4 regions of the Pseudoduganella sp. R-43 genome follow, and region 1 is predicted to be linked to each of the others. Evidence: predicted binding sites of a transcription regulator. Region 1 holds the regulator's gene; each other region holds the start of a gene.

Evidence for each region. The regulator sigma-54, encoded in region 1, starts transcription at its own class of promoters, with help from an activator protein. The targets are predictions, from matches to a motif close to TGGCANGNAANCTGCTTT.
Region 2: a site for sigma-54 is predicted at 3,108-3,125, ahead of ACN9M3_RS16840 (EDSAP-1 family PEP-CTERM protein). Genes of this name have one in related genera too.
Region 3: a site for sigma-54 is predicted at 1,511-1,528, ahead of ACN9M3_RS27065 (CmpA/NrtA family ABC transporter substrate-binding protein). Genes of this name have one in related genera too.
Region 4: a site for sigma-54 is predicted at 1,898-1,915, ahead of ACN9M3_RS29495 (PEP-CTERM sorting domain-containing protein). Genes of this name have one in related genera too.

The regions. Positions count from the first base shown of each region.
Region 1 is NZ_CP183988.1:953,121-960,588, reverse strand. It holds gene ACN9M3_RS04500 (endo alpha-1,4 polygalactosaminidase) at 1-461, shown strand, start outside; gene ACN9M3_RS04495 (Lrp/AsnC family transcriptional regulator) at 462-923, opposite strand; gene ACN9M3_RS04490 (enoyl-CoA hydratase/isomerase family protein) at 920-2,005, opposite strand; gene hpf (ribosome hibernation-promoting factor, HPF/YfiA family) at 2,081-2,440, opposite strand; gene ACN9M3_RS04480 (RNA polymerase factor sigma-54) at 2,513-4,009, opposite strand; gene lptB (LPS export ABC transporter ATP-binding protein) at 4,019-4,774, opposite strand; gene lptA (lipopolysaccharide transport periplasmic protein LptA) at 4,777-5,337, opposite strand; gene lptC (LPS export ABC transporter periplasmic protein LptC) at 5,351-5,950, opposite strand; gene ACN9M3_RS04460 (KdsC family phosphatase) at 5,960-6,496, opposite strand; gene ACN9M3_RS04455 (KpsF/GutQ family sugar-phosphate isomerase) at 6,496-7,468, opposite strand, start outside.
Region 2 is NZ_CP183988.1:3,693,153-3,700,620, reverse strand. It holds gene ACN9M3_RS16855 (hypothetical protein) at 1-692, shown strand, start outside; gene ACN9M3_RS16850 (FAD-binding oxidoreductase) at 677-2,287, opposite strand; gene ACN9M3_RS16845 (N-acyl amino acid synthase FeeM domain-containing protein) at 2,289-3,002, opposite strand; gene ACN9M3_RS16840 (EDSAP-1 family PEP-CTERM protein) at 3,175-4,113, shown strand; gene ACN9M3_RS16835 (XrtA system polysaccharide chain length determinant) at 4,216-5,739, shown strand; gene ACN9M3_RS16830 (XrtA-associated tyrosine autokinase) at 5,751-6,515, shown strand; gene ACN9M3_RS16825 (class I SAM-dependent methyltransferase) at 6,512-7,258, shown strand; gene ACN9M3_RS16820 (glycosyltransferase family 4 protein) at 7,262-7,468, opposite strand, start outside.
Region 3 is NZ_CP183988.1:5,932,299-5,939,766, reverse strand. It holds gene ACN9M3_RS27075 (LysR family transcriptional regulator) at 1-551, shown strand, start outside; gene ACN9M3_RS27070 (LysR family transcriptional regulator) at 533-1,441, shown strand; gene ACN9M3_RS27065 (CmpA/NrtA family ABC transporter substrate-binding protein) at 1,559-2,779, shown strand; gene ntrB (nitrate ABC transporter permease) at 3,022-3,840, shown strand; gene ACN9M3_RS27055 (ABC transporter ATP-binding protein) at 3,842-4,636, shown strand; gene ACN9M3_RS27050 (hypothetical protein) at 4,708-4,875, shown strand; gene tsaD (tRNA (adenosine(37)-N6)-threonylcarbamoyltransferase complex transferase subunit TsaD) at 4,876-5,910, opposite strand; gene ACN9M3_RS27040 (GntR family transcriptional regulator) at 5,999-6,649, shown strand; gene ACN9M3_RS27035 (OsmC family protein) at 6,646-7,101, shown strand; gene ACN9M3_RS27030 (3-deoxy-7-phosphoheptulonate synthase) at 7,170-7,468, opposite strand, start outside.
Region 4 is NZ_CP183988.1:6,438,723-6,446,190, forward strand. It holds gene ACN9M3_RS29485 (hypothetical protein) at 1-638, opposite strand, end outside; gene ACN9M3_RS29490 (helix-turn-helix domain-containing protein) at 761-1,636, opposite strand; gene ACN9M3_RS29495 (PEP-CTERM sorting domain-containing protein) at 1,969-2,538, shown strand; gene ACN9M3_RS29500 (DUF1737 domain-containing protein) at 2,630-2,818, shown strand; gene ACN9M3_RS29505 (DMT family transporter) at 2,881-3,777, shown strand; gene trmB (tRNA (guanosine(46)-N7)-methyltransferase TrmB) at 3,779-4,459, opposite strand; gene ACN9M3_RS29515 (hypothetical protein) at 4,586-5,089, shown strand; gene ACN9M3_RS29520 (hypothetical protein) at 5,193-5,918, shown strand; gene ACN9M3_RS29525 (hypothetical protein) at 5,980-6,213, shown strand; gene ACN9M3_RS29530 (DUF4197 domain-containing protein) at 6,206-6,895, opposite strand; gene flhA (flagellar biosynthesis protein FlhA) at 6,913-7,468, opposite strand, start outside.

The sequences.
Region 1 (7,468 bases):
GCTCGGCAACTGTGCGGAAGATCATGCTTGCGCGGTTGGACCTGGCAGTCTCCAAGGGATGCAATGGCGTTGAAGCAGACAACGTGGACGGCTATGCGAACAACAGCGGCTTCGCCCTTACCGCCGCCACGCAGCTCGATTACAACCGATTCCTGGCACGCGAAGCGCACCGCCGGGGAATGTCCATTGCATTGAAAAACGATACGGATCAGTTGAAGGACCTGGTAGGCGATTTCGATTTTGCCGTCAACGAACAATGCCATGAGTTCGCCGAATGCGAGGGCTACCAGGCTTTCATCGCCAGCGGCAAGCCGGTATTCAATGCGGAGTATGCTGCGCCATACAGCAGCGATCCCGCAGCGCGCGCCAAGCTGTGCGCCGATGCCAACGCCCGCAAGTTCCATACGCTGGTGCTGCCGCTCGCGCTGGACGACAGCCTGCGCTACAGCTGCGAGCCGTGACTACAGCGTCAGCTTGGTCTCGAACTTGGAGCAGTTCATCGCGAACAGGCTCTTGACGTTGATGACGTTGTGGTGCGAGGTGAAGACGCGCCGCGTGAAGGCGCTGTACTCTTCCATCGACTCCACCGTGACGATCAGGTGGAAGTCAAACTCGCCGGCCACTTCGTAGCAGGACATCACCTCGGGCTCGGAACGCATGCGGTGTTCGAACTGCTTGAGGATGTCGGTATTCTGCTTCTCCAGTTCGACCGACACGAATACCGTCAGCGGCCGCCCGGCGAGCGCGCGGTCAACCAGCGCGACAGCCTTGACCAGCACGCCGTCGTTGCGCAGCCTTTCGATGCGGCGCTGGCAGGTCGCGACCGACGAATGCACGCGCTCCGCGATCTCGCGCAACGGCGTGCTGGCATCTTCTTGCAGGATATTCAGGATGCCCCGGTCGATCCGGTCCAGATCCCTCATGCGAGGTGGCGCAAGGGGTGCGCCCAGGCCGGCCAGCATGGTTCGAAGAAGCGCTCCACCATGGCGGGCGTCACTTCGGCCAGCGTTGCAGGATTCCACTGCGGCTGGTTGTCCTTGTCGATCACCAGGGCGCGTACGCCCTCGAAAATCTCGCCGTGTTCGAAGTTGCGGCGCACCAGGTTGCGCTCCATGCGCAAGCAGTCGGACACGCCCAGCGACGCGCCGCGCTTCAGCAGCTCGTGGGTCACGCTCATCATCAGCGGCGAGCGCAATTCCATTGCCTTCAGCGATTTCTGCGCGAAAGGCGTGCTGTCGCCTCGCAGCGAATCCATGATGGCGGGTACCGAGCCCGCCGAGAAATGCTGATCGATCAGGGCGCGCTGCGCTTCCAGTTCGCTGTCGCCGGCGAAGGCGTTGTGCGGGCCGGCAAAGACCGCGACAGCATCGCGCAACGATTTGCCGGGCGTCGACTCGAACAGCTTGGCCAGTCCGGCCAGTTCAGTTTCCGGCACGAAGTAGTCAGCCAGGTCGAGGTAGAGCGCATCCGCGGCGCCGACCGTCAGCCCGGTGAGGCCGAGCCACATGCCAAGCTGGCCCGGCGCATGCGACAGGAAGTGGCTGCCGCCCACGTCGGGAAACAGGCCGATGTTCACCTCGGGCATCGCCATCCTGGTACGGCCCGTGACGATGCGCACGCCGCGCTCCGGCCCGCCCTGCGCGATGCCCATGCCGCCGCCCATCACCACGCCATCCATCAGCGCCACATAAGGCTTGGGGTAGAAATGGATTAAATGGTTCAGCGCATATTCTTCGGTGAAGAAGTCTTCCAGCAGCGCGCTGCCGCCTTGCGTATTGCCGCGGCCGACGTCGTGGAAGAAGCGGATATCGCCGCCTGCGCACAGCGCGCGTTCGCTGCTGCTGCGCACCACGACCGCCGCCACCGACGCATCGTCGCGCCATGCCAGCAGCGCCTGCGTCATCGCGCGCACCATGTCGAGGGACAGTGAATTGAGGGTCTTGGGGCGGTCCAGCGTGATGAAGCCGGTACCGTTGGAGAGTTGGGTGTGTACGTGTTCGCTCATGCAAATATTCTAACGCACACTGGTCGCAAAAAAGGGCGCCAATTGCGCCCTTTGGTGTGCTGCACGGCCAGTCCTTTACATGGCGGTGGGTGGTGCCTCATACGTATCCGGGAAATGCTTGATGGCCGCATGACTGTGGTTCTGCACACGGTCCTTGTATTTCATGACCTGGCGATCCAGTTTATCAATCAGGGTATCGATGGCGGCGTAAAGGTCTTGCGACAGGCTTTCGACGTAAACAGTTTTGCCAGACATGCGCAGGTTGATTTCGGCTTTCTGGCGTTTCTCTTTCTCGGTGAGGTTATCTACAGTCAGGATGACAGCAATATCGATTACTTGATCGAAATGGCGCTTGACTCGTTCCAGCTTGTTCTGCACGTACTCGCGAATGGCTGGGGTCACTTCGACATGATGTCCACTGATGGTGAGATTCATACACACTCCTAAAGATGATGTCGCTCTCGAGTTCGTGCACGCCGAAACGCACAGAGGAACCCATGCACTGCACTACAACGATTTGCGGAGGCTAACTGGAGGGATCTTCAACGCTTCTCGATATTTGGCAACAGTCCGTCGCGCAATCACCATGCCTTGTTCACCCAGCATGTCCGCAATCTTACTGTCGGATAAAGGATTTTTCGGGTCTTCTGCTCCTGTCAATTGCACGATCAGTGCCCGTATCGCAGTCGAGGAAGCCTCCCCCCCGGCTTCGGTCGCGACGTGGCTACCAAAGAAATATTTCAACTCAAACATGCCATGCGGGGTGAGCATATATTTTTGAGTTGTTACGCGAGAAATAGTGCTCTCGTGTAGTCCCAGTGTATCAGCAATTTCACGCAACACAAGGGGTCTCATGGCCACTGCGCCATGACTGAAAAAGTTCTTTTGTCTTTCTACTATCGCTTCCGCGACGCGCAGGATCGTGTCGAAGCGCTGGCGCATATTCTTGATCAACCACTTGGCCTCCTGCAGCTGGCCATTCATCTGCGACTCGCTCTTGCCTTGCTTGAGCAAGTTGGCATACAGCGCGTTCACCCGCAGGCGCGGCACCACGTCGTTGTTCAGGGTGACGATCCAGCCGCCGCGGCCCTTTTTCACGATCACGTCCGGCACCACGTAGTCTGACTCGCCTGACGCAAATTCGGCGCCCGGATGCGGGTTGCACTGGCGGATCACGCACTGTGCTTCGCGCAAGTCTTCATCGTCGCAGTCGAGCGCTTTCTTCAGCTTGGTGAACTCGCGCTGGGCGAACCAGGCCAGGTGCTTCTCGACGATGGTCAGCGCCATGCGGCGCGTCACCAGCGGCACGCCGGGCATGCGCCTGATCTGCAGCGCCAGGCATTCGGAGGCATTGCGTGCGGCGACGCCGGGCGGATCGAAGCTTTGCAGCAGCACCAGGCTGCAGCGCAGGTCGTCCAGTTCGATTTCCAGCTCGGGCGGCAGGCGCTCGTGGATTTCTTCCAGCGGCTCTTCCAGGTAGCCGTTCTCGTCCAGCGCATCGATGATCAGTTCCATCAGCGCGCGGTCGCGCGGCTCCTGCACGGTGACGCGCATCTGCTCGAGCAGGTGTTCGCGCAGCGTGCAGCCGGACGCTTCCAGTTGCGGGCGGCTGTCTTCGTCGTCGGCGGATTTGCTGCCGGCGCTGGCGCTCCAGTCGGCGTCGTCGCTGCCGTTGCCGGCTTCATGGTCGCCGCCTTCATAGGTATCGCTTTCGCCGGCAGCGGCCGGGGCTTCGCCGCCCTCGCCTTGCGGGCCTTCAGCCGAAGGCGTGGCGGGAGCTTCGGCGCCATTGCCGTTGCCCTGGCTGATGGCGCCATCGGCCAGCAGCCGTACCGAGTGGTCGAGCGGGTCGTCAAGGCGCTCCAGCATGGGATTGTCGCCAAGCAGCTGTTCCAACTCCTGGTGCAGCTCCAGCGTGGACAGCTGCAGCAGGCGGATGGATTGTTGCAGCTGCGGCGTCAGCGCCAGGTGTTGCGAGGTTCGCAGTTGCAGTGTTTGTTTCATGGCCTTCGTTTACATGCGGAAGTGTTCGCCGAGGTAGACGCGGCGAACGGATTCGTTGGCAATGATGTCGTCCGGGCGGCCCGAGGCCAGCACGGCGCCCTGGTTGATGATGTAGGCGCGGTCGCAAATGCCGAGGGTCTCACGCACATTATGGTCGGTGATCAGCACACCGATATTGCGCTCCTTCAGGAAACGCACAATACGTTGGATTTCGATCACGGCGATCGGATCCACGCCGGCAAACGGTTCGTCCAGCAGCACGAAGCGCGGGTTGGTGGCCAGGGCGCGCGCAATTTCCACGCGGCGGCGTTCGCCACCCGACAGCGACAGGGCCGGGTTCTCGCGCAGCTTCTCGATTTGCAAGTCGGCCAGCAGCGATTCCAGGCGCTGGTTGATTTCCGCCTTGGGCAGAGGCTTGCCGTCCACCTTCTGCAGTTCCAGTACGGCACGAATGTTTTCTTCCACCGTCAGCTTGCGGAACACCGAAGCTTCCTGCGGCAGGTAGGACAGGCCCAGCGTGGCGCGCTTGTGGATCGGCAGGCTCGACACGTCGGTGCCGCCGATATCGATGGTGCCTGCATCGGAAGCCACCAGGCCGACGATCATGTAGAAAGAGGTAGTCTTGCCGGCACCGTTGGGACCGAGCAGGCCGACCACTTCACCGCAATCGACTTGCAGCGAAACGTCGTGCACCACCTGGCGCTTGCCATAGGTTTTCTGGAGGCCGCGCACGACCAGCGTGCTGGCGCAGTTATTTGCTTGCATGCTTACTTCTTCTCCGTCGGCGTCGCTGGGGGTTCGGTACGGGTCGGCTGGATCACCATGGTGCCGCGACCGCCGCCGGGCTTGCTCTCCCCGCTGGCCGAATTGCGCACGCTGAAAAATTCCTTGCGGCTGTCGTAAGAAATGAACTCACCCTGCACTTCGTCGTTCTGCTTGCCGCCTTCCAGGCGGCGGATGGTGGCCTTGTTGAACATCTTCACCAGTTCAACCTGTTCCTCGTATTCGATGCGGTCGGCATCGCCTTCCACCCACTGGTCGCCGGCGCCGTCGCGCTTCTGGCGGAAGGTGGCTTTCTTGCCGTCGCCAAACAGCGTCACTTGCTGGAAGCCCTCCGGCGTCTGCTTGACGTAGGCGCGCTCGGCCGTCATGGTCAGGGTGCCGCGGGTCAGCTTGACGCCGCCCAGCAGGATGGTGACCTGCTTGACGTCGTCGATGTCCATCGAGCCGTAGCTGATGTTGGTCGGCTTGTAGGAGTCGGCTTTCTCGGCCAGCGCCGGAGCGGCGACTCCCAGCAGCAAGGCTGCCGACAAGAGTAGTCGTTTCATGTTCATTCCTCAGTTATTGGTCCGCGGCCTTGGGCGGAATCTGCAGCGTGCCGTTGCCGGCCAGGTGCATTTCGCGCGTCGCATTATTGGCGCGCATGCTGTTGGCCGCAGCAGTCGTATCCCCCAGCCGCAGTTTCACCGGATGATCGGTTTCCATGCGGTCTTCGTCCGGGAAGATCACCAGCTTGTCCGATTCCAGGTGCAGCAGTTGCGATTGCGGCGATGCCGCGCGGTCGATCGTCACGCTGCCGTTCAGGGTGACGCGGCTGTTGGCGTCGTCCACGCGCGCCGTATTCGCCACGATCTCCATCGGCGGCTTCTCGCCGGCCAGGCTGTGCACGCGCGGATTGTCGATCTCGGACGAATCGTCGACCGGGCGGTGGGTCAGCTTGTCGCCGGCAATGATATAGCTTGGCTTGCCATCCTTGGTCATGCGCACGAAGGAGAAGTTATGGATGATGTAATCCGGCTCGTTCATGCGCTTGTCGGCCTGCATCTGATCGTCCGCGCGGTTCAGCAGCTCGAGCAGGTAGAAGCTGCCAAGCGCCGCCAGCAGCACGAAGATCATGCCGATCGACAGGCGGAAGCGGTGGGCGGTCCTCTGGTTACGCATTGCTTGCCCTTACACCAGGAACTGGGCCATCACGCGGTCATAGCTGCCGCTGGCGCGCAGCACGAATTCGCAGGCCTCGCGCACCGCGCCGCGGCCGCCCGCAGCTTCGGTAATGTAGTGGGAGCGATCGTGCGCCTCCTTGCGGCCATTCGGCACGCTGACCGCAAAGCCCACACGGCTCAACAGCGGCAGGTCCACCACGTCGTCGCCGATGAAGGCAACCTGCTCTTCCGCCAGCCCCAGGTCGGCCAGCAAGGCCTTGAACGGGGTCAGCTTGTCGTGGCCGCCCTGGTGCACGTAATCGATGCCCAGGTCCTTGGCGCGTGCCAGCACGATCGGCGTGCGCCGGGCGCTGATGATCGCGGTCTTGATGCCCGCTTCCTGCAGCAGCTTGATGCCCAGGCCGTCGTGCACATTGAAAGTCTTGACCATTTCACCGTCGGCGCCATACGTCAGGCTGCCGTCGGTCAGCACACCGTCCACGTCGAAGATGAACAGGCGCACCCTGGCTGCACGGGCAAGCAGGTCTTCGCGTTCGAGCGTCATCAGATCACCTTGGCGCGGGTCAGGTCGTGGATGTGCAGGGCGCCAACCAGCGTGCCGTCGGCATCCACCACCAGCATCTGGTTGATGCGGAATTCTTCCATCACCGCCACGGCGTCCACCGCCAGCTGGTCGGGGCCGATGGTGCGCGGGTTCAGATGCATCACGTCCTTGATGACGACCTTGCTGAAGTCCTGGACTTTTTCGATCATGCGGCGCAGGTCGCCGTCGGTGAAGACCCCGACCGGCTTGTTGGCCGCGTCGACGATGGCGGTCATGCCCATGCCCTTCTGGGTGATTTCCAGCAGCGCATCGGGCAGCCGCGTTTCCAGGCCCACGGCCGGGATGGCGCCATCCTTGCGCATGATGTCGCGCACATGCGTCAGCAAGCGGCGGCCGAGGGCGCCGCCAGGGTGGGAACGGGCAAAATCCTCTTCCTTGAAGCCGCGCAGGTCCAGCAGCGCCACCGCGATCGCATCGCCCAGCGCCAGCGTGACGGTGGTGGAAGCGGTCGGCGCCAGGTTCATCGGGCATGCCTCCTTGGCCACGGACACATCCAGGTGCACGTCGGCCAGCCTGGCCAGGCTCGACGCCGGCTTGCCGGTCATGGCGATCACGTGGCCGCCCATGCGCTTGACCACGGGCAGGATGGCCATCAGTTCGGCTGCTTCGCCGGAATATGAAATGGCGATCACCACGTCTTCCGGCGTCACCATGCCCAGGTCGCCGTGCGCCGCTTCGGCCGGGTGCACGAACAGGGCCGGGGTGCCGGTCGAGGCCAGCGTCGCCGCAATCTTGCGGCCGATGTGGCCGGACTTGCCGATGCCGGACACCACGACGCGCCCTTTGCATTGAAGCAACAAGGACACCGCCCGACCCACAGTTTCGTCGGTGGCCAGGCGCGCATTCAGCGCTGCCAGTGCGTCCGTTTCGATCTGCAGGGCCTCGCGCGCCAGTTCCAGGGCACGTGTTGCG
Region 2 (7,468 bases), 2.7 Mb from region 1:
GCTATATGACCAGCATCCATGAACTCGGCAACCCCGCCAATCAGCTCTGGCGCAGCGGACAGGACAACCAGAGTATTTCCTTCTTGATGTATGGTGCCGGCGATGCCGCAGTGCTCCCGGTGGCTGGGTCGTCGGCACACCAGGTCTTCGGCACCGGTTGCACCCATCTTGCCTTCGGTTGCGACGGCAAGATCCACCTCGACTTCTACCTCGATAAACTGAGCGGCGGAACCAACCCAGGCTTTGGCATTGGCGGCATCAAGGCCTCGCAACGCCAGGGTTTCAGGCAACTTGGCGGCATTACCGATGGCGAGCTGTTGATGCGCTGGGAGTTCGTACCGGGACTATCGCCCACTACGCCAGGCGGAACGCCGGTCACCCTGGTGCAACAGCTAAGCGGCCTCACCTCGCCTTCGTCCGGCTTTGGCAGCTTCCTGGCGCGTTGCACGGGCGGTCCGGCATGCGGCTATTTCACCAGCGGTATGCAGCAAGGGGGAGCTGACTTCTATGGCACCAATACCATGACCAGCATCCTGGCCCTGACGGCCATTGGCCAGAATGGCTGGTCAGCCCGCCTGTCCGATCCGGTGATCGCCCAGGTGGCGCTGGGCCAACCCTCCACCCTTGCCTTGCTGCCGATTGGCGCTGCCATGCTGTTCCTGCTACGCATGCGCCGTCAGCGCGGCTGGTAACGGCCCGGGGCGATGATGTGCTGCGGATCAAGCGCCGACTTGATGCGGGCCACGGTGTCCCAATACGTATCGTGGCCGCTGTCCAGGGCCCCCACCGATTGCGGACCCACGCGATAGGGAATGTATCCAGCGCCCATCAGCCGTGCAAACGAGGCATCGTAGCATTGCCGGGCGCGCGCCGCCTCCGCCGCATCTTCCTGGTCAAAGCAGATGGTCAGCACGCCGCCCAGTGCACGCTCGTTGATCATGCTGAAGGTTTCAAACAGATCGAAGCCATGGCTAGCAAACAGCGGCTCGACCAGCGAGTGCACGTGCAACAAGTCGGTGCCGCGCATCGGCAGCACGGGTGCCAGCCACATCATTCCGCAACCGTCGCGCGCCGGATTGGCGCCCAGTGGGAATCCCTGAGGCAGGCCACCTCGGCGACGCCAGTAGGCGCCTGCCAGGAAGCGGCCATCCGGAATGCCGCGGTTCATGTTCAAGAGGGAGCGGCCAAGGTCGACCTGCGCCGACAACCGCGATCCGAGCCTGCCTTTTCCCATCAGGCGGGCCGCGATGCTTCCGAGTGCCAGCGTGCGGTCATCGATAAAGCGCAAGGTGGCCAGCCTGCCAATGGCCGCCTGCAGGGCACGGCGCGCATCGGCCACCTGGGCCGGCCGGCCGTAAAGCGCAGCTGACACAGTCCAGGCGCCGATCCCGGCCTGCCGGCACAGGCCGGCGCGCAATGGAAGCGGCAGCGGCGGCCCTTGCGGCGCCAGCGACGCTGGGAACACCATTCCTCCCGACAGCACGCGCAAATCGTTCCCGATATGGACCACGCTGGGCAATGTGCCGTCCAGGCGCAGTGGGCGCAGCGCATCCACAACTGCGGCGATGCCCTCGAAGCCGGGGACGCTCGCAACCAGGTGGCTTACCACTTCCGTTTGCGGCATCAGCCAGAAGCCGAGGCTGGTAATAATGCCGAAGTTCGATTGCGTGAACAAACCGTCCAGCCATGGCCCGACACCATACGGGTAAAGGTGGGCGGCACTGGCGTGGGCAAAATGGGCGAAACCAGTCTCGAGCGTGTCGCCGCTGGCCAGCACGATGCGCATGCCGGCTACATGCAGCATGCGGTTGCCATAGGGCGTATGGCCGAAGCCGCGCTCCAGGATGTTGCCGACGAGGCTGGTATCCGGCCCGGCGCCGGTACAATCCATCCACAGGGGAAGTTGCAGCTCCGCCAGTTGACCGGCGAGCTGGGCCTGCGTGACGCCGGGCTCGATCACGGCATAGGCAAGGTCCGGATCGATCTCAAGAATGCGGTTCATCCCGCCCAGGTCCACGATGACCTGGCCTTCGCTGCTTGGGTTGGCGTCGCCGTATCCCCAGTTGCGGCCGGTACTCAGCGGATACAGCGGGACGCCAAATTCGCCGGCACTGCGCACCACGGCCACCACCTCACCGTGCGATAGCGGACGCAACACTGCAAGGGGCGCGACGGGCTGGCCCGAGGTGCTGGCAGTGTACGGCGCAAGTTCGCTGGGCGAGGCAAGCACCCGGGCTGGACCAAGCAGCAGGCGCCAGGCCTGCAGTGCGGGTTGGAGGTTCGCCATCTCAGTCCCTCCCCTCGCGCAAGCGGACCGTAATACCGGCCTCATCTTGCGGCGAGAAAAAGAAGGGGTAGAAGGAACGTTCGTTAGGCACCGATTCCATGCGCCCGCCATAGAGCCGTATCTGCTCCGCCATGTGCGCCAGGTCCAGCCGCAGCAGCACCGCCGGCGCGCCGACCCGGCTGCAGTGCCGCTCCGGCGCCGCATCGCGGAAACCCAGCATGCGCTTGTAGAACCTGACATGGCGCGGGTTGACTTCGATCACATAATCCGTGCAACCGTGCAGGTTGTGCGCGTACACATAGGAGATGTGGATCAGCGCTGCAAACACGCGCATATTGACATTGCGGTCGATGGCCAGCCGCGCCGGTTCGCACAGGCGTCGTCCCTGCTCCCGCAGTGCGGACAGGATGTCGCCAAAGTTTTCATCGGCCGGCAGGCCAATGTCGGGGTCGTCAAGGCACAGCGACATGGTGCCAACCGTATCACCCCGGCTATCGGCCGCCAGGGTGATACGGTTGGGTTGGTGGGGGGCGTTGGGATCCACTTCATAGCCGCGCCAGCCATACATCTTTTGCAGCAGCACACTGGCCGCTTCGCGTTTGCCGGCCGAATTGGCCAGCCGGATATGGAAAAGCTGCTGGTCGATCGCGTGCAACGGCTGCTCGCCGCCAGCGTTCTCGTCAATCAACAGGGAAACAATGGTGTCGTCGTCCACGGTGCGTCCTCCTATCGGTATAGGGCTTGGATGCTCGGGCTGGCCCAAGGTTCCGCACGCGTCGGATTTCTTTTCACGGGCCGCGGCCAACGGGGCGCCACGGCATGGCACGGATGCTGCTCATACGACCATGCCGGCAAACCTGCCGCAATCCAATCGGGAGATCCACGCTATGACTACCTTGCGCAAGTCTTTACTGGCAACTGCCGCCTTGCTGGCGGCCAGCCTTGCCAGCGTACCGGTCCAGGCCTCCACCTTTGCCTCGGCCATCCTCGACATCAACAACTTCAGGCTGCTCCACTCCAACGGCACCGCCTACAGCACGACCGACTTCACGATCTTGCAGGGTACCAACGATGCCCATGCAACTGCTTCGCTGAACGGCGTCTTCGCGAACGGAACCTCGTCGATCCCGATCCTGCTCGGTGTCCCGAACGTGCCGCATCAATGCATGGGCGCCCCCTGCGGGGGCCTGGGCGAAAACAACTTCACCCCGCTGCCCAGCCCGCCGCCAGTGCCAGGCACTTTCGGCTATGCCGACCAGGACCTGACCGGCGCCTCCATTACCATCGGCGCAGCGCCGGCCGGGGCACACGCCCGCACGCGGGCCGATGCCTCGACCGCCCTGAACGCCATCGCATCGGGCAATTCCGACGTCGGTACCTCGACCACCTTCCAGTTCACGCTGGGAGCAGCCGACACCATGACTGTGTCGTTCGACGCAACCGCCTTCACCCAGGCTTATGTGTCGCCCGGATCGGGACCGGACGCCAATGCCAATGCACGGCTGTCGTGGTCCATCAACATCATCGACCTGACCACCCAGGGCCGGATCTTCGACTTCGCGCCAGACGACCTGAACGCATTCAGTGTACGCAGCCGCACGGATGGCAGCCCTGGCATCCTTACGTACACCTTTGCGACCCTGCCCGGGGTGCCGCTCACCAAGGTGTCGCCTTTGCTGACAGCCGGCACCAGTTACCAGATCACGATCCAGCACAACACTCTGGCCAACGCCCTGCAGCAGGAGTTGCCGGAGCCGGATTCGCTGGCCGTGCTCGCTGCAGGCATGCTGGCGATGTCGGTTGCGCTGCGCCGCCGCAAATCCTGAGCACTTCTTGACAGGCCTCAACGTTCGGGCGGGTTCGCCAGCCAGGCTGGAATCCCGCCCATATAATCCAGAGGACCGAGGCGTATCACCAGGGAGCGCAGCATGGAGCATCTCTTCAGCCAATTGCTGTCCGGCCTGAAAGGCATCTGGAAGCACCGCTGGGCGGGATTCAGCATCGCCTGGGTGATTGTGCTGATAGGCTGGGCCAAGGTCTACTCCCTGCCCAACGAGTACCAGAGCACGGCCCGCGTGTTCGTCGATACCCAAAGCATCCTGAAGCCGCTGATGGTGGGCATGACCAGCATGCCCAACGTCGAGCAGCAAGTCGCCATCATGAGCCGGACTTTGCTAAGCCGGCCGAATATCGATCGGGTATTGCGCATGGTGGACCTGGACGTGCGCTCGGTGTCCGCACGCGACCACGATGCGATGGTCGACGATATGCTGAAGCGGATTCACATCAACGGCACCGGCACCTACGATATCTACACCATCGGCTACACCCACTCCGACCCGCGCCAGGTGCGCGACGTGGTGCAGGCCTTGCTGTCGATCTTCGTGGAAGGCAGTTTCAAGGGAAAGAAAGGCGATTCCGAGAAGGCGGTCCAGTTCATCGACGAACAGATCAAGAATTACGAAGACCGCCTGCTCACGGCGGAGAACGCCGTCAAGGAATTCCGTCTCAAACACAACTACCTGCTGCCGCGCGAAGGCCAGGATTATGGCGGCAAGCTGCTGACCGCGAACGACGCATTGGCCAGCGCCCAGCTGGAGCTGGCCGAGGCCGAACAGGCGCGCAAGGCCATTGAAGCCCAATTCGGCGGCGACGAGCCGCTGCTTGCGGGCGTCGGCACGCCGGGCGAGGTATCCGAGCTCGACTCGCGCATCAGCGCCTTGAACAAGAGCCTCGATGCCCTGCGCATGCAATACACCGACCTGCATCCCGATGTCGTGGCAGCCCTGCGCCTGATCGCCCAGCTTGAAGAGAAACGGCGCGAAGAGCGCCAGAAGCATGCTGACCCCGGCGACACAGCGCGCCAGTACACCCCCTTGTTCCAGCAAATGAAGGTGGCTTTGGCGGAATCGGAAGCGCGGGTGGCCGCATTACGGGCGCGTGTCGAGGCCATGCAACAGCGCCAGGCGCAGCTCCAGGAGCAGCGCAATGCCGTGCCCGAACTCGAGTCCCAGCTCGGCCAACTGACACGCGACTACCAGGTGAACAAGGAAAATTACGAGAAGCTCGTTGCGCGCCGCGAGGCAGCCAAGCTGTCGGGGGAATTGACAACCACCACAGAAATGATGAGTTTCAAGATCATCGATCCGCCAACCATGCCCCAGCGCCCCATCGGCCCCAACCGCGCCCTGTATTACAGCGCAGTGCTGGCCGCCGGCCTCATCGGTGGCGCAGCGGCAGCGCTCGGGCTGTCCGAACTGCGCCCCACGTTCCTGAGTCCGGCCGATTTGCGCGCGGCGACCGGCTTGCGGGTGCTCGGTACCATTGGCATGAACTGGACCGATGAAGAGAAGCGCCGGCATGCGCGCGACCGCCTGGGTTTCAGCGCCGGCAGCGCCTGCCTGTTGCTTGGCTATAGCGGCGTGATGGTGTTCACCCTGTTCTACCAATAGATGGAGGCCCCATGCAATTACCGCCCAACCTGCTGGAACTTGCACCGCCGACCGAACTCGGTTACGCCGACATCAACCTGGTCCGGATGCGGCAGCGCGGAATGGTGACGCATGAGAGCGGCCGCACTTCCGTCGCCGAGGACTTTCGGATCGTCAAGCGCCACTTGCTCAATGACGCGCGCTCCGGCGGCGCCAACGCCATCCCGCACGGCAACCTGATCGTCGTCACCAGCGCCCTGCCGGGAGAAGGAAAGACCTATTGCGCGGTCAACCTGGCAATGAGCATTTCCATGGAAAAGGATGCACGCGCGCTGCTGGTGGACGCCGACGTGGCGCGCCCGTCGGTACTGAAAGTGCTGGGTTTGCAGGCTGAACGGGGCCTGATGAATGTGCTGCTCGATGGCAGCGTGGAATTGTCCGACGTGATCATGCGCACCAATGTTCCGTCGCTGACCTTGCTGCCTTCCGGTCCCGCCAGCCGCCACGCGACAGAACTCCTTGCCAGCCATAATATGAGCCGCCTGCTGGAAGAGCTCGCCAGTCGCTACCCGGATCGCATCATCGTTTTCGATTCGCCGCCCTTGCTGCTGACTACCGAGGCCAGTGTGCTCGTCTCCCAAATGGGACAGGTTGTCATGGTGGTGGAAGCCGAGACCACGACCCAGTCCGCCGTGCAGGCAGCCCTGCAGCGCATCGAGCATTGCCGGCACGTGAACCTGGTCTACAACAAGTCGCGCGCCTTCCCCGGCGCCCAATACTACGGGTATTACGAATGATAGATGCCGCTGCCATCGGGCTACTGCTCATGTGCGCCTATATCCTGCACAAGGTGCGGAATATGCACTTGCTGGTGCACGCGATGAAGGATGATTCGCGGCAGGAACATGCGTCGCTATTCAGGCAGCTCGAAGCCCTGCAGGGGCTCTACATCAGCCTGGGGCTGCAGCGTGCCTTGCCCCTGACGCGGGGTTGGGCCGCATCGCCGGATTTTCTCCAGGAACTGGCAGCCCATGCCCTCGATGAGAAGCCGCGATGCGTCGTCGAATGCAGCAGCGGGACTTCGACCCTCGTGTTGGCCCGATGCATGCAAATCAACGGCGCCGGCAAGGTGTACAGCCTCGAACACGATCCCGCCTATGCCCGGCGCACGCGGCGACAGTTGGAACTGCACGGCCTGGCGGACTGGGCAACGGTCATCGACGCGCCACTGCTGACGCAAACGTTCGGCGGCCGCCAGCAGCCCTGGTACGACTGTAGCGGCTTGTCGACCGGGCAAGCGATCGAGATGGTCGTGATCGATGGCCCGCCGCAGGCGACAAGCGACGCCGCGCGCTATCCGGCCGGTCCCATCCTGTTCCCGCGCATGGCTCCGGGTGCCGCGATCTTCCTTGACGACGCAATGCGTCCCGGCGAGCGCACGGCCCTGCAACGCTGGGCAGCCGAATTCCCGGAGCTTGAAATCAGCTCGCTGCCCTGTGAAAAGGGCGCCGCCATGCTGCGCTACAAGCCTAAAGCTTGAAGGTCAGGCGGCCTTGGCCGGTACCAATTCCCGATAGCAGGCGGCGACCTGCGTGGCGACTCGCTGCCACGTAAACTGCTCGACCATCGACTGCACGGTGGTGCGCTCCGGCGGCCGGGAAGCCAGTGCGATGATTGCTTCGCGCTGCCCGGCTTGGTCATCCCAGCCGACCTTGCGCAGCATTGCATCTGAACCATCCAGTTGCAGCGC
Region 3 (7,468 bases), 1.8 Mb from region 1:
TGTATCCGAGCGCGCATTTCGACATGCTGTTCGACGACCACTTCACCGACTTGACCGAGGCGAAGATCGACGTCGGCTTCAGGGCGGGGAATCCGCCGGAGCGCAACCTGGTTGCGCGCCAGCTGGGCAGGATTCCTTTGCATATCTGCGCTTCGCCCGGCTATATCGAGCGCCACGGCGCCCCGCGCACGGTGGAAGAATTGCTGCACCATCGGTGCACCGGTTTCCGCCAGCCGAACACGGGCCGCGTGATTCCGTGGGAACTCAAAGGGCAGGGCGGCACGGTGTACCAGGACGTGCCCTGCGTGGCGACGTTCAATACGGCGGAGGGCGAGGTCGAGGCGGTGCGCGCCGGGGTCGGCATCGGCCAGCTGGCGCTGTACATGGTGGAGCGCGACCTGGCGGAAGGGCGGCTGGTGCACCTGCTGCCGACCCATGTGACGGCAAATGCGGCCGTTTACATGTACTATCCGCAGCGCAGCCGCATGCCGATGCGCGTGCGGCACTTTATCGACTTCATGGTGAAACGCAAATGGACCGCCTTTACCTGATGACCGTCTACGTGGCTGTGGCCGAGGAGCAGGGCTTCGCGGCAGGTGCGCGCCGCCTCGGCATGTCGCCGCCTGCCGTTACGCGCGCGGTGGCGGCGCTGGAAGAAAGGCTGGGCGCCAGGCTGCTGGACCGCACCACGCGCCATGTGCGCGTGACGGAAGCCGGCCAGCGCTACCTGGATGATGCGCGCCGGATCATCGCGGAAGTCGACGAGGCCGACGATGCAGTTGCCGGCATCAACGCCGCGCCGCGCGGCCACCTTACAGTGACGGCGCCGGTGCTGTTTGGACGCATCTACGTGGTGCCGGGCATTGTCGATTACCTGCAGCGCTATCCGGCGATGGATATTTCCACTGTCTTCGTCGACCGCGTGACCAACTTGCTGGAAGAAGGCATCGATGTCGGCATCCGCATCGGCGAGCTGCCCGATTCGAGCATGCGCGCCATTCCGGTCGGGCAGGTGCGGCGCATGATCATCGCTTCGCCTTCCTATATAGAGAAGCATGGCGCGCCGAGCACGCCGCAGGAGCTGGAGCAGCACACCATTGTCGCCTCGTCCGGCTCCAGCGTGCCTCCGGACTGGCGCTTCCAGAATGGCGCCGGCACGCAATCGCTGCGCGTCAAGCCGCGCCTGGGCGTGAACAATAACGACTCTGCCATCGAAGCAGTGCGCAGCGGCTTCGGCATCGCGCGCCTGCTGTCCTACCAGGCGGCAGCCTTGCTCGATGCAGGCGAGCTGGTTGAGGTGCTGCAGGACTACGCGACGCCGGCGGTGCCTATCCATATCATCCACCGTGACAGCCGTCAGGGCTCGACCCGCATCCGCAGCTTCGTGGACCTGATGGCCGAACGCCTGCGCACCGATCCGAGGCTTCGCCCGGTGCGTTGACGGCGCTAAATTGGTGCGGTGCACAAACAAAGTGCTGGATTTCCACCGCCTTTCCCCCTGAAAGCGGGGTGGCACGGCGCTTGCAGTATCCCCATTATTTACAAACCGGGGATAGAGATGGATCGCACGTTCAGCCTTACCCGTCGTCGCCTGCTTGCTGCGGGCGCTGCGACAGCCTTATCGAATTACGCCTGGGCTGCAGGCTCCGACAAGCCTGAGAAAGAAGAAGTCAAAGTCGGCTTCATTCCATTGACCGATTGCGCCTCCGTCGTGATGGCTTCTGTGCTGGGCTTCGACAAGAAGTACGGCATCAGGATCGTCTTGAGCAAGGAGGCGTCCTGGCCCGCCGTGCGGGACAAGCTGGTGAACGGTGAACTCGACGCGGCCCATGTGCTGTATGGGCTGGTGTATGGCGTCCACCTGGGCGCTGGCGGTCCGAAGAAGGACATGGCCGTACTGATGAACCTCAATCACAACGGCCAGGCGATCACGCTGTCGAAGAAACTGTCCGACAAAGGCGCAGTCGATGGCGCTTCGTTGGCGAAGCTGATGCGCACCGACCAGCGCGAGTACACCTTCGCACAGACGTTCCCGACCGGCACCCATGCGATGTGGCTGTATTACTGGCTGGCGTCGTATGGCATCAACCCGATGACGGACGCCAAGGTCATTACGGTGCCGCCGCCGCAGATGGTCGCCAATATGCGGATCGGGAACATGGATGGCTTTTGCGTGGGCGAGCCATGGAACCACCGCGCGATTGTGGATGGCGTCGGCATCACGGCCACGACAACGCAGGACATCTGGCGTGACCATCCGGAGAAGGTGCTGGGTACTAGCGCGGAGTGGGTGAAGAAGTATCCCAATACTGCACGCGCACTCATCGCTGCGGTGCTGGATGCTGGACGCTGGATTGATGCGTCCCTGTCGAACAAGGTGAAGATGGCGGAAGCCATTGCCGACAAATCCTACGTCAACACGACGGTCGATGTGATTGGCCAGCGCATCATGGGCCGCTACCAGAATGGCCTGGGCAAAACCTGGGACGATCCGAACTACATGAAGTTCTTCAATGACGGCGCGGTGAATTTCCCATACCTCAGCGACGGCATGTGGTTCCTCACGCAACAGAAGCGCTGGGGCTTGCTGAAGGCGGAGCCGGATTACCTGGCAGTTGCCACGCAAATCAACCAGATCGATGTGTACAAGGACGGCGCGGCTATGGCGAAGGTGAGCGTACCAAAGTCGCCCCTGCGCAGCGTAAAGATGATCGACGGCACGACCTGGGACGGCAAGAATCCCAAGGCCTATGCTGATTCGTTCAAGATCAGAGCGTGAAGGGAGGCCTTATGAGTGCTATGTACGGAACGATAGACGGGGCCGGCGCGGGCACGCCTGGCACACACGGCGCACTGACCGCGCAGGACGCTGCGCGGGAAGCAGCTGCAGCTGCATTGGCCGCGGCTGGCGTGGGGCGGGCAATCGATATGAAGGTGGACGTTGCGCCGGCAGGACAGGCTGGGAAGGCGGGAGCATCAGTGCAACCGGCGCCCGCGGTGCCGGGAAGGCCAACGCGCCGCATGCGGCTGGCGGCGAAAGGCGTGCACCTGGCGCCGGAAGGTGGGCGGCTGCGGCCCTTTGTCATGAAAGTACTGCCGCCGCTGCTTGGCTTGTCGCTGCTGGTGCTGGCTTGGCAAATCCTGGCGGTACGCAACGCAGGCTTTCCCACTCCGCTGGAGACCTGGCATGAGGCGGTGAAGCTGTTCTCGGACCCGTTCTACCGCAAGGGTCCGAATGACCAGGGCATTGGCTGGAACATCCTGGCCTCGCTGCGCCGCGTCGCGCTGGGCTTCGGCCTGGCGGCGCTGGTGGGTATTCCGCTTGGCTTCCTGATCGGACGCTTCAGCTTTTTGTACGGCATGTTCAGCCCTTTAATCAGTTTGCTGAAGCCCGTATCGCCCTTGGCCTGGCTGCCGATTGGCCTGCTGGTGTTCAAGGCGGCCGATCCAGCCGCGATCTGGGCCATCTTCATTTGTTCGATCTGGCCCATGATCGTTAACACCGCCGTCGGCGTGCAGCGCGTGCCGCAGGATTACCTGAACGTGGCGCGTGTGCTGAACCTGTCCGAATGGAAGGTGGCGACCAGGATACTGCTGCCTTCCGTGCTGCCTTACATGCTGACCGGCGTGCGGCTCGCCATCGGCACGGCATGGCTGGTCATCGTCGCAGCCGAAATGCTGACGGGCGGCGTGGGCATCGGCTTCTGGGTGTGGGATGAGTGGAATAACCTGAACGTGCCGCACATCCTGATCGCCATCGGCGTGATCGGCGTGGTTGGCCTGTCGTTGGAACTGGCGCTGGTCGCGCTGGCCAAAGCTTTCAGCTATGAGGAGAAATGAGATGGCTTCGAAATTCATCGATATCAGCAAGGTCGACATGCGCTTTGGCCAGTTCCACGCGCTGAGCGACGTCAACCTGGTGGTCGAGCAGGGTGAGTTCATTACCCTGATCGGCCACTCGGGCTGCGGCAAGTCGACGCTGCTCAACCTGGTCGCGGGCCTGAACCGTCCCACCAGTGGCGTGCTGGTTTGCAGCGGGCGCGAGATCGCCGGGCCGGGGCCGGAACGCGCGGTCGTGTTCCAGAACCATTCGCTGCTGCCCTGGCTGACTTGTTTCGAGAACATTTACCTCGCAGTGGAGCGGGTGTTCGGCGGCAAGGAGACGCGCGCGCAACTGGATGAACGCAGCTGGCAGGCGCTGGAACTGGTGGGACTGGCGGCCGCTGGCGGCAAGCGGCCCAATGAAATTTCAGGTGGAATGAAGCAGCGCGTCGGCATCGCCCGCGCACTGTCGATGGAACCGAAGGTGCTGCTGATGGACGAACCGTTCGGCGCCCTCGATGCGCTGACACGCGCCCACCTGCAAGACGAATTGATGCGCATCGTCGCCGCGACGGGGGCCACCGTGGTGATGGTGACGCACGATGTGGATGAAGCCGTGCTGCTGTCCGATCGCATTGTCATGATGACAAATGGCCCGGCCGCCACCATCGGCGGCGTCGTCAAAGTACGGCTGGAACGCCCGCGCGACAGACTATCCCTGGCGCAAGATCCGCTGTATCTTGACTATCGGACAAGCGTGCTGGAGTTCCTCTACCAACGACAAGGACACCCGGCACAACGTTTTGCTGCATAGCAATGTGCAAAAGTGTGGCAGCGGGGCGACTCTGCTGCTACATTGGTGGTCTATACAAACGGAGACACTTGATGAGTACCGAAGTACAGCAGCACGAAGTTAACAAAGAAGCAAAGCGGGAAGACAAGCCGAACCGCCACGAACTGGTGCGCCAGCAGATGAACCACACCGGTCTTCGTACCGGTATCGCAGCCGGCCTGCTGGCCCTGGTGGGCCTGAGCGCATGGCTGCTCGCCTGATCAAATGACCCGCAGTTCGTCCAGCGGCCAGCGCGGACGGACATTGAAGGAATAGTCCCGCTGCGCCGCCTGCGGATTGATCTGCAGGCGCATGGCGCCGGCGAAGGCAATCATTGCGCCGTTATCGGTGCAGAACTCCAGTTCCGGGTAGTAGACCTTGAAGTGCTTCTTCCTTGCCGCCGCGTTCAGCGACGCGCGCAGTTGCGCATTCGCGCCCACGCCACCGGCGATCACCAGGCGTTTCAGGCCCGTCTGCTTCAGCGCGGACAGGCATTTGACTGTCAGCACGTCCACGATCGCATCCACGAAACCGCGCGCGATATTCGCCTTGTCCTGCTCGCAGACGTTGGCAGCGCCGCCGTTGTTGTTCACCACCGTCAGCACGGCTGTTTTCAGGCCGGAGAAGGAGAACATCAAATCCTTCGAGTGCAGTATGGGGCGCGGCAGCTTGTAGGCTTCCGGGTCGCCGAATTCGGCCATGCGCGAAATGGCGGGGCCGCCAGGGTAGCCCAGGCCAAGCAGCTTGGCCGATTTATCGAAGGCCTCGCCCGCCGCGTCATCCAGTGTTTCGCCCAGCAGTTCGTACTGGCCGACGCCGTCCACGCGCATCAGCTGCGTATGGCCGCCCGATACCAGCAGCGCCACGAAAGGGAACTCCGGCGGCTCGCTGGCCAGCAGCGGCGACAGCAGGTGGCCTTCCAGATGGTGCACGCCCAGCACCGGCTTATCCAGCGCCATGCCCAGCGAGCAGGCAATCGCCGAACCGACCAGCAGGGCGCCTGCCAGGCCGGGACCCTGGGTGTAGGCGATGGCATCGATCTCGCCGGCTTGCAGGCCGGCTTTGCCCAGCGCCTGTTCCAGCAGCGGAATCGCGCGGCGGATATGGTCGCGCGAGGCCAGTTCCGGCACCACGCCGCCGTATTCCTCATGCATCGCCACCTGCGAGTGCAGGGCGTGCGAGAGCAGGCCGCGCTGCGTGTCATACAGGGCCAGGCCAGTTTCGTCACAGGAGGATTCAACGCCGAGAACGATCATTGGAATGCACAAAAGGGTAAAGGGCAATCCGCCATTGTAATGGAAAGCCCGCTTGCATTGATTGGTATACGTGTATACAATTTATCGCATGAAGACACCTCCGCCCCGTGCTCAAGGCGGCCCGGCCATCCTGGCGGCCCTGCGCGACGACATCGGCAGCGGCAAGCTGGCGCCCGGCGCCGTGCTGCGCCAGGCCGAACTGGCCGAACAATTCGGCACCAGCCGCATTCCCGTGCGCGAAGCGCTCAATTCCCTGCAGGCGGAAGGCCTGGTGCAGATCGAGCCGAACCGCGGCGCTTATGTCACCACGCTTGGCGCGGACGAGCTGCATGAACTGTTCGACCTGCGCGTGCTGCTGGAGACGGATGTGCTGCGGCGTGCAGTGCCCTTGCATACGGAGCGCAGCCTGCGCCGCCTGGAAGCCATCCAGCATGAACTGGATGGCGAAACGGCGCCGCTGGAATGGCTGCGGCTTGACCGCGCGTTCCACGACGAGCTTTATGCGCCGGGCAGGCGACTGCGCAGCCAGCAAATGGTGGCCAGCCTGCGCGCATCGGTCGAGCGTTTCTACCTGGCGCAGCTGGGGCCTGAGGCGCGCCGGTCCGGCTGGAACGATGAGCACCAGCGACTGATCGCGCTGGTGCGGGCGGGTGACCCGGATGGCGCTTGCGCCATGCTGGCGCAGCACCTGCGCGAAACCGAAAAGCTTGCAGTTTCTACCCTTGGGAGCCTGATATGAGCATTCATACCGCGGAAGTTGCCTGGCATCGCCACGATGCCAAGTTCACCGATAACCGTTACAGCCGGCTGCATAAGTGGACCTTCGACGGCGGTACGGTGGTGCCGGGATCGTCGTCGCCGCACGTGGTCCGGGTGCCGTTGTCCGATCCTTCGGCGGTGGATCCGGAGGAGGCGTATGTAGCTTCGCTATCGAGCTGCCATATGCTGTGGTTCCTTAGCCTGGCGGCGCGTGACGGCTATGTGGTCGACAGCTATGTCGATGCGGCGGAAGGGAAGATGGAGGACGGCTGGATCAGCGTGGTGACGCTGAAGCCGATGGTCGCCTTCTCGGGCGAGAAGGCGCCGACGGATGCGGAGCTGGAGCGGCTGCACCATGAAGCGCATGGAGAGTGCTTCCTGGCGCGCTCGGTGAAGTCCGCGATTCGCGTTGAGGGAAGCTGGCGCTTTTAAAACCGGTAATTCAGTGTCGGCCGCAGGTGGGGTGTCTGACCCTGTGGGTCAGACACCGGTTTACCGGTTCAAGGGCGGGCGCGCAGTTCGCGGTCCGCTTCCTTCAGCATATGGACCGTGGTATCCCAATCGATGCAGGCATCGGTCACCGAGCAGCCGTATTTCAGCTCGGACAGGTCGGCCGGGATCTTCTGGTTGCCCGCCACAATGTTCGACTCGATCATCACGCCGGTAATCGACTGGTTGCCGTGCACGATCTGGTTGACCACGTCGGTCATCACCAGCGGCTGCAGTTCCGGCTTCTTGTACGAGTTGGCGTGCGAGCAGTCGATCACGATATTGGCCGGCAGCTTGGCCTTCTGCAGCG
Region 4 (7,468 bases), 1.3 Mb from region 1:
TCGTTGATATCTTCCGTATAACGAAAGCTCCAGCCGTCCCAGCCGCTTCTGTCCCACAGCGTGTTCAGGTCGTATGTCTGCCCACCGGAAAACAGCATGCCGTGCTGCGTGCCTTCCCAATAGCCGACGGCCACGCCTGCGTTGTTGATGGCGGTGGCGTAGCCGGGGCCGTAGGTCTCCAGCACTTCGCCTTTCCAGATTGTGCCATGGGCCTCGGTAATATCGCTACCGCTGCCGCCGGCCGCCCAGCCCTTGTCGTTGATGTCGCGCGCCCACGAATAGCCCGCATCGGGCAGATCGTGATAAGCGCCGTCCTGCCAGACTCCGGCATGATCCCCTGCGCGCGAGAGGCCGACAACCTGCTCCTGGTCACCATTTTCACCATCCACTGCACGTGCCATCGCGACAATCGTGCCCTTGTTATTGATGGAAACCGCCGTTCCGCCATGAACGCCCGCGTCGAATGTGATGGGCTGCCGTCCCGATTGCCAGATCATCGGTTGGGCGCCGGATGATCCCACCAGCTGGCCAGCGTCATTCATATCGGTGAGGATCGCTTCTTCGCTGCTGTCCGTCAGGCATTCCAGTCCGCTGCCGCGGCGCCTGGGCAGCAGCGAGTAATGGCTAGGCAAGGACAAGACCGCACAATCGGGCAACCGGTTTCATGGCATCCTCCAGCCAAGGCACAGGAGCCAATGGTGGACTTGCCCCGTCAGCGGCGCGCGCTGAGCTTCTAATCGTGCGCGGCACAGCGATAGGGTCAGGACTTGAGTCCGCTCACAAGCTGGCGGTAGCGGCCGGGCGGCGCCCCGACGGCTTCGCTGAAACGGTGGCTGAAATGGCTAAGGTCGGCGTAGCCGCACGCTTCGGCGACTTGCTGCAGCGGCAGGCGCCCTGCGCGCAACAGGCCGCGCGCACGCTCGATGCGGCGTGCTGCAATCCAGGCCGACGGCGGCATGCCGAAGCTGATGCGGAACATGCGGGCCAGATGGAATTCCGACATGCACGCCAGTTGCGCCAGCATGCCGAGGGTGATGTTCTGGTCGAAGTGGGTTTCGATGTATTCGTGCAAGCGGCGGCGCACCAGCGGCGCCAGCCCTCCGCGCAAGCGCAGGCCAGGCCTGGTCATCGATTGCGATTGCAGCAGCTCGCTCAAGGCCTCGTGCGTGATTTCATTGGCGCGCAGCAGCTGGTCGGCGTCGTCCCACGGCTGCTGCAGCAACTCGCCGCATAGTTGCACCAGGCGCTGGTTCTCGAAATAGGTCTTGTCCTGCAAGGTGAGTTCGCGCGGCTCGCGATCCAGCTCCGCCACGGCGCGCTGCGTGAAATGCTCCGGCATGAAGTACACGTGCAGCATGCGCAACTGGCCGCGCACCACCCACTCCGATTCGTGCCAGTCCGGCAGGGAGCACAGGCGCTGTGGCGCGCCATACTGCCCCGGCAAGCCTTCGCGCTCGACTTCGTAGCCGCCGCCCAGGTAGCAGGACAAGGTGTGGTGGCCCGGCTGGCGATACTCGGTGAACGCCTCCGGCGTGCTGCGATGCCAGACCGCAGCCGCCAGCCCGTCGCCCAGCCACGCAAAACGCTCCAGCGTGGCATCGGTGCCGGACATGGTGCGGAACACGGCGTGCGACATCGCATCGCCCGGCTTGCCCGCCAGCGCCGCGCGCGCCGCCGCCCCCACGCGCTTGCGCGGAGCGGCATCCTCAAGTTGTCCAGTCAGTGGCTTCACGCCGAAAAGTCTAGCACGGCCATTCCCATCCGGCCGGCCGCCCCTCCGATTTGCGCAAGATCAGACAAGGGGACCTGGGCTCGCCGCCGCTAGTGTCGGGAAAATTTACAGCGTCGACCAGCCGTGAAACCACTTATCGATAAGAATCAGTTATTTGCTGGCGCAGGGTATAAAAATTGCTTATTGCATTTGAAGCAATGCTGTCAACTTTCCTACTGTTTTGAAAGGAATTATCGATGAAGAAGTTCGCTTGCCTGGCAGCCCTGTCACTCGCTATCTCCGCAGCACAAGCAGCGCCGATCCAGCTTGACCTGACCAGCGGCGCCTTCGCCAACAACAATGGCTCGGCTGTTGTCGACACTTATACGGAAGACGGCTTTCGCCTCCGCACGGTGCGTGCCGGCGACCATTTCGATCCCTTGTTTATCGGCGATATCGGCATCCACAACGGCTTCCAGAACGCCGACGACGTGAGTTGGGTCATCGACTTCTTCGGGGCCAGCTTCAACCTGGTCAACATCAATATCGCCGCCTATGCCGATGGCGCCTCGTCGATCACGGTGAGCGGTTCCAACGGCGCGACGCAAACCTTGTCCGGCACCGGCACCCTGGCCATCGCCGGCATGGGCAACGTGACCTCGGTCGTTTTCAATATCGACCAGGACGGCGGGACGCAAGGCTTTGGCTTTTCCGAGATCAACGTCGACACCACGCCTGTGCAACAAGTGCCCGTGCCGGGCACGCTGATGCTGCTTGGCCTCGGCTTGTCCGCACTGGGCGTTTCGCGCCGCCGCACTTCGAAGTAGGCAGGAACAAGCAGCCAGCGTGCGGCATTCCGCGCGCTGGTTCATAATACCTGGCACCAGAACTGTTACCGCCTAGTGAAAGTGCCGGCCCATGAATACACCTCCAGACGACCTGCCAATTTACCGAGTCCTGACTGGCCCCGACGATTCGAAGTTTTGCCGGCGAGTCAGCGAAGCGCTCGCACTGGGCTATCAACTTTACGGTTCGCCTTCCTTGACCTTTAACGGCGAGACGGTCATCGTGGCCCAGGCCGTCCTTTGGCCCACGGCCAAGTCTTAGACGGAACAAACAGCAAGTTCAGACAACTGCCGGTGCGCGGCAAGCGGCACACTGGCAGGACGATGAATACTGCCCTCTACCTCACCACGGTGCTCATCTGGGGCACCACCTGGATCGCGATCAAATTCCAGCTCGGCGTCGTCGCAGCGCCGGTGTCGATCGCCTATCGTTTCTGGATCGCGGCGCTGGTGCTGATGCTGATCCTGCTCGCGCGCAGGCAGCAAGTCCTGCCGCCGCGTTCCGCCTGGCGCTACCTGCTCGCGCAGGGGCTTGCGCTGTTCTGCTGTAACTTCCTGTGCTTTTACTACGCCACGATGTGGGTGCCGAGCGGCCTGGTGGCGGTGGTGTTTTCGACCGCGCCGATCTGGAATGCGATCAATGGCCGTCTCTTCATGAAGCGGCCGATCCGGCCGCAAGTCATGGGCGGCGCGGTGCTGGGACTGGCAGGCATCGTGCTGCTGTTCCTGCCTTCCATGCAGGGGCACTGGAACGATGCCGGCATGCTGGCCGGCCTGGGACTGGCCCTGCTTGGCACGCTGTGCTTCTCGACCGGCAACCTGCTCTCGAGCCGCATGCAGGCGCTGGGCATGCAGCCCTGGCTGACCAATACCTGGGCCATGCTGTGCGGCGCCGCCATCCTGACGCTTGGCGCGCTGGCGCTCGGCATGCCGTTCAACTTCGACCCAAGCCCGCGCTATGTCGGCGCATTGCTCTACCTGGCCGTGCCGGGATCGGTGATTGCCTTCACGGCTTACCTGCTGCTGGTGGGGAGAATCGGTCCGGACCGCGCGGCTTACTGCACGGTGCTGTTCCCCGTGGTGGCGCTGACGGTGTCCACCGTCTTCGAGGGATACCAGTGGAGCAGCATGGCCCTGGCCGGGCTGCTGCTGGTCATCGGGGGGAATTTGCTGGCCTTTATGCCGGCGCGTGCCAAAGCACAGGCGCCGGCGGCAGCCTAGATCATTTCTTGGTGAATACCAGGTCCCAGACGCCGTGGCCCAGTTTCAGGCCGCGGTTTTCGAACTTGGTCAGCGGGCGGTAGGCCGGCTGCGGCGCGTAGCCTTCAGCGGTGTTCTGCAGCGCCGGCTCGGCGCTCAGCACTTCCAGCATCTGCACCGCGTAATCTTCCCAGTCGGTCGCCAGGTGGATATAGCCGCCCGGCGCCAGGTGCTCGCACAGGGTTTTCACGAATGGGGCCTGGATCAGGCGGCGCTTGTTGTGGCGCGCCTTGTGCCATGGGTCAGGGAAGTAGATATGCACGCCCGCCAGCGAACCGGCCGGGATCATGTCGCGCAATACTTCCACCGCATCGTGCTGGATCACGCGCAGGTTGGTCAGGCCTTCCTCGCCGATCAGCTTGAGCAGGCTGCCCACGCCCGGGGTGTGCACTTCCACGCCGATGAAATCCTTCTCCGGCATCAGCTTGGCGATGTGGGCGGTGGTGCCGCCCATGCCGAAGCCGATCTCCAGGATCAGCGGCGCCTTGCGGCCGAAAGTCTTCTCGAAGTCCAGCGCTTCTTTCTTGTGCTCGACCATGAATTGCGGACCGAGATCGCTCAGCGCACGCTCTTGTGCCGTAGACAGGCGTCCCGCGCGCGTGACGAAGCTGCGGATGCGGTGTTCGGTCGGGTCGTAGAGCATTTTGCCCTTTGGCGTGGATTCGGAAGACATGGCTAAACGTGCAAGGAAAAGGGGCGATTATACCATTCCGGTTTTGCCGCCCGGCCTGCGATAATAGCGGGTCTTGTCCCTAAGGAAGCCCAAGTAATGGCCCTCGCACTGAACATCCTGATCATCGTCCTGGCACTGGTAACGCTGTACTTCCTGCTGAAAGGCGGCCCGAAAGCCGCGCCTGCGCCAACGGGCAAGCCGGCCGGCGGTTCCTACACACCGCTGCCGCAGGGCGAACCGGTGCACCACTGGAGCGACGAAGGCCGCTTCCAGCTTGAAGTGCTGGGCGAATCGCGCTATTCCGACGCCATCCGCGCCCTGGCCGGCGAGCATGGCGAGGCCGCGGCCGACGCCCGCCACAAGGCGCTGCTGCTGGCGGACGACAACAACCCCTACGAAGACAAGGCGGTCGCCGTCTTCCTCAACAGCGAGATGGTCGGCTACCTGGCGCCGAAAGACGCGGTGGCCTTCCGCGCCATGCTGGCGCGCCAGGAGATCGGCGGCCAGCTCACCTCGACCGACGCCGTGATCCGCGGCGGCCAGATGTACGAAGGCAAGCGCCTGGCCTATACCGTGCTGCTCGACGTGAATGTTGCGTAAATATCACTTAGTAACTTACTAAACCCCGCGCACGATTGAATGCAGCGCGGGTTTGTGACATCATCGGCGGCTTGCTGTTTTGATAATCAATAGGGGAGCCGTCATGAAGACAAAATACGCCTTGCTGTTACCCGCCCTGCTGCTCGCAGCCTGCGCCAAGAAGGCGCCTGCGCCGGCACCGACCTCTGAAGCGACCCCAGCGCCCGCCGCTGCACCAGCCGCGCCGGCTCCAGCCCCTGCGGCGCCTGCCGCCCCTGCCGCCAGCACCGCGGCCACCGGCAATGCCCCCCTGGCAACTCCGCAGATGGACATGGAGAACATGAGCACCGAGCAGAAGGAAATGGCCAAGCGCCAGGCCAAGCTCGATTACTCCAATATGGAAGACGGCTACATCAACGACACCAACGCGCAGTGGGCCAGCACCGCCAGCGCGACGTCCGAATACGGCGGCAGCAGCTACGAGCCGGCCAACGCAACCGGCAAGGTCGACGGCAAGAATTTTGCAACCAAGGGCAGCGATGTTGGTTTCGATTCGCTCGAAGTCGGCTTCCAGAATCCGGTCAATGCCACCCAACTGCGCGTAGCGATCAGCGATGGCTACGGCCTGGAAGGCATCACCAAGGTTGAGCTGCAGGACACCGACGGCAAATGGAATACTGTTTGGAGCGGCATCAACACCGTGAAGGTCGACCGGCGCGGCACCCGCACCTGGTTTGTGCAGCCGATCGAAAAGACGCCCTACAAGGCCAAGGCGGCGCGCATCACCAAATCCAATAACCTGAGTACCGACCGCCTGTATGTGGATGCGGTACAACTGGTAGGTTCCTGACCGGGCGCCCCGCCTTGCCCGACAGGCGTATCATGGCTGCAGCAGCTTGCAGGAGGCAGCCATGGAACGCGAACGGGCAAAGGCGGGAGATGCGGTGAGGCCGATCGGCTGGCACCATAAGATGCTGGTGATTCGCACCACGCCGGGCCGCACGGGCCGGAACGATGACGAGGATGTGCTGTGCCGCTGGCACGATGCCGACGGCGAGCACCAGCAAACCTTCAAGTCAGGACAGCTTGAAATCCTGAACTCAGCCGCGCAAGCGCGCAACCCGCGCGGCCGGACGCTTATTTGAGCAGGCCGAAGACTTTGGAAATCGCCTTGCTGCCGTAGGAGATCGGGTTCTCGCGGATCTTCTTCTCTTCTTCCCCGATCATCAGGAACAGGCCATCGAGCGCGCGCTGGGTGACGTAGCTTTCCACCGTCGCCTGCTCTTCAGTGGCCAGGCCGAACTTGGTCGCCTGCGCCATCGCGCTGTTGAACTGGCCGGACAGCTTGGACCGGTCAGTCACGCCCTTCACGATCGGCTTGAATTTCACCGCCAGCGGCGCTGCGGTTTTCTCCTTGAAGAAATCGGTGACCGAGGTGTCGCCGCCGGTCAGGATCGCCTTGGCGTCGCTCAGCGTCATCGACTTGACCGCATTCACCAGCAGCGGCTTGGCCAGCGGCACGGCTTGCTCGGCAGCGCGGTTCATCGCGGTTTCCAGCTCATCGAGCTGTTCGCCGCGGCCGGTCATTTCCAGGATAGGACGGGCTTTTTCCAGCACGCGCGGCAGCTTGATGCGCACCGCATCGTTGTTCATGAACCCGCCCTCGACGCCAAGCTTGCCCACGGCGGCCACCGAACCGGCTTCCAGCGCGGCTTTCAGGCCGCCGCCAGCCTCCTTCTCGGTCAAGGCGTCCAAGGGATTGGCCAGTGCGCCGGCGGCCAGCACCAGGCCGGCCAGCGTGGCGGCGATACGATTCATCGTTGTCATGGTTATTTCTCCAGAAGTTACAGACTGACCGTAGTGTACGCCTTCAGGTTGACACTGTTGGGTACTTCCGCCATCGACAGCACCCGCAGGTGCGGCAGCACGCGCTCGCTCAGGGCGCGCACATGGCGCCGCAAGTCCGGCGCGCACAGCAGCACCGGCAGCATATTCGCCTTCATCATGCGGTCGGCCTGGCTGGCCAGGCGGGCCAGCAGCTGGTCGGCGAACTTGGGCTCGACCACGATGCCGCCGCCGTCGGCCTGGCGCACGCTTTGCATCAGCACCTGTTCGATGGCCGGGTCCAGGGTCAGCACGTGCAGGGCGCTGTGATCGCCCAGCAGGTCCTGGCAGATGGCCGTGCCCAGCTTCTGGCGCACCACTTCGGTCAGGTAGCCCAGGTCCTTGCTGTTGCGGCCGGCGTCGGCCAGGGTTTCCAGGATCGCTTCCAGGTGGCGCACCGAGACTTTTTCGCGCAGCAGGTTCTGCAGGATCTTCTGGATGTCGCTGACCGACACCACGGTCGGCACCAGTTCTTCCACCAGCCCGGGCTGGCTGTCGCGGATGCGCTGCAGCAGC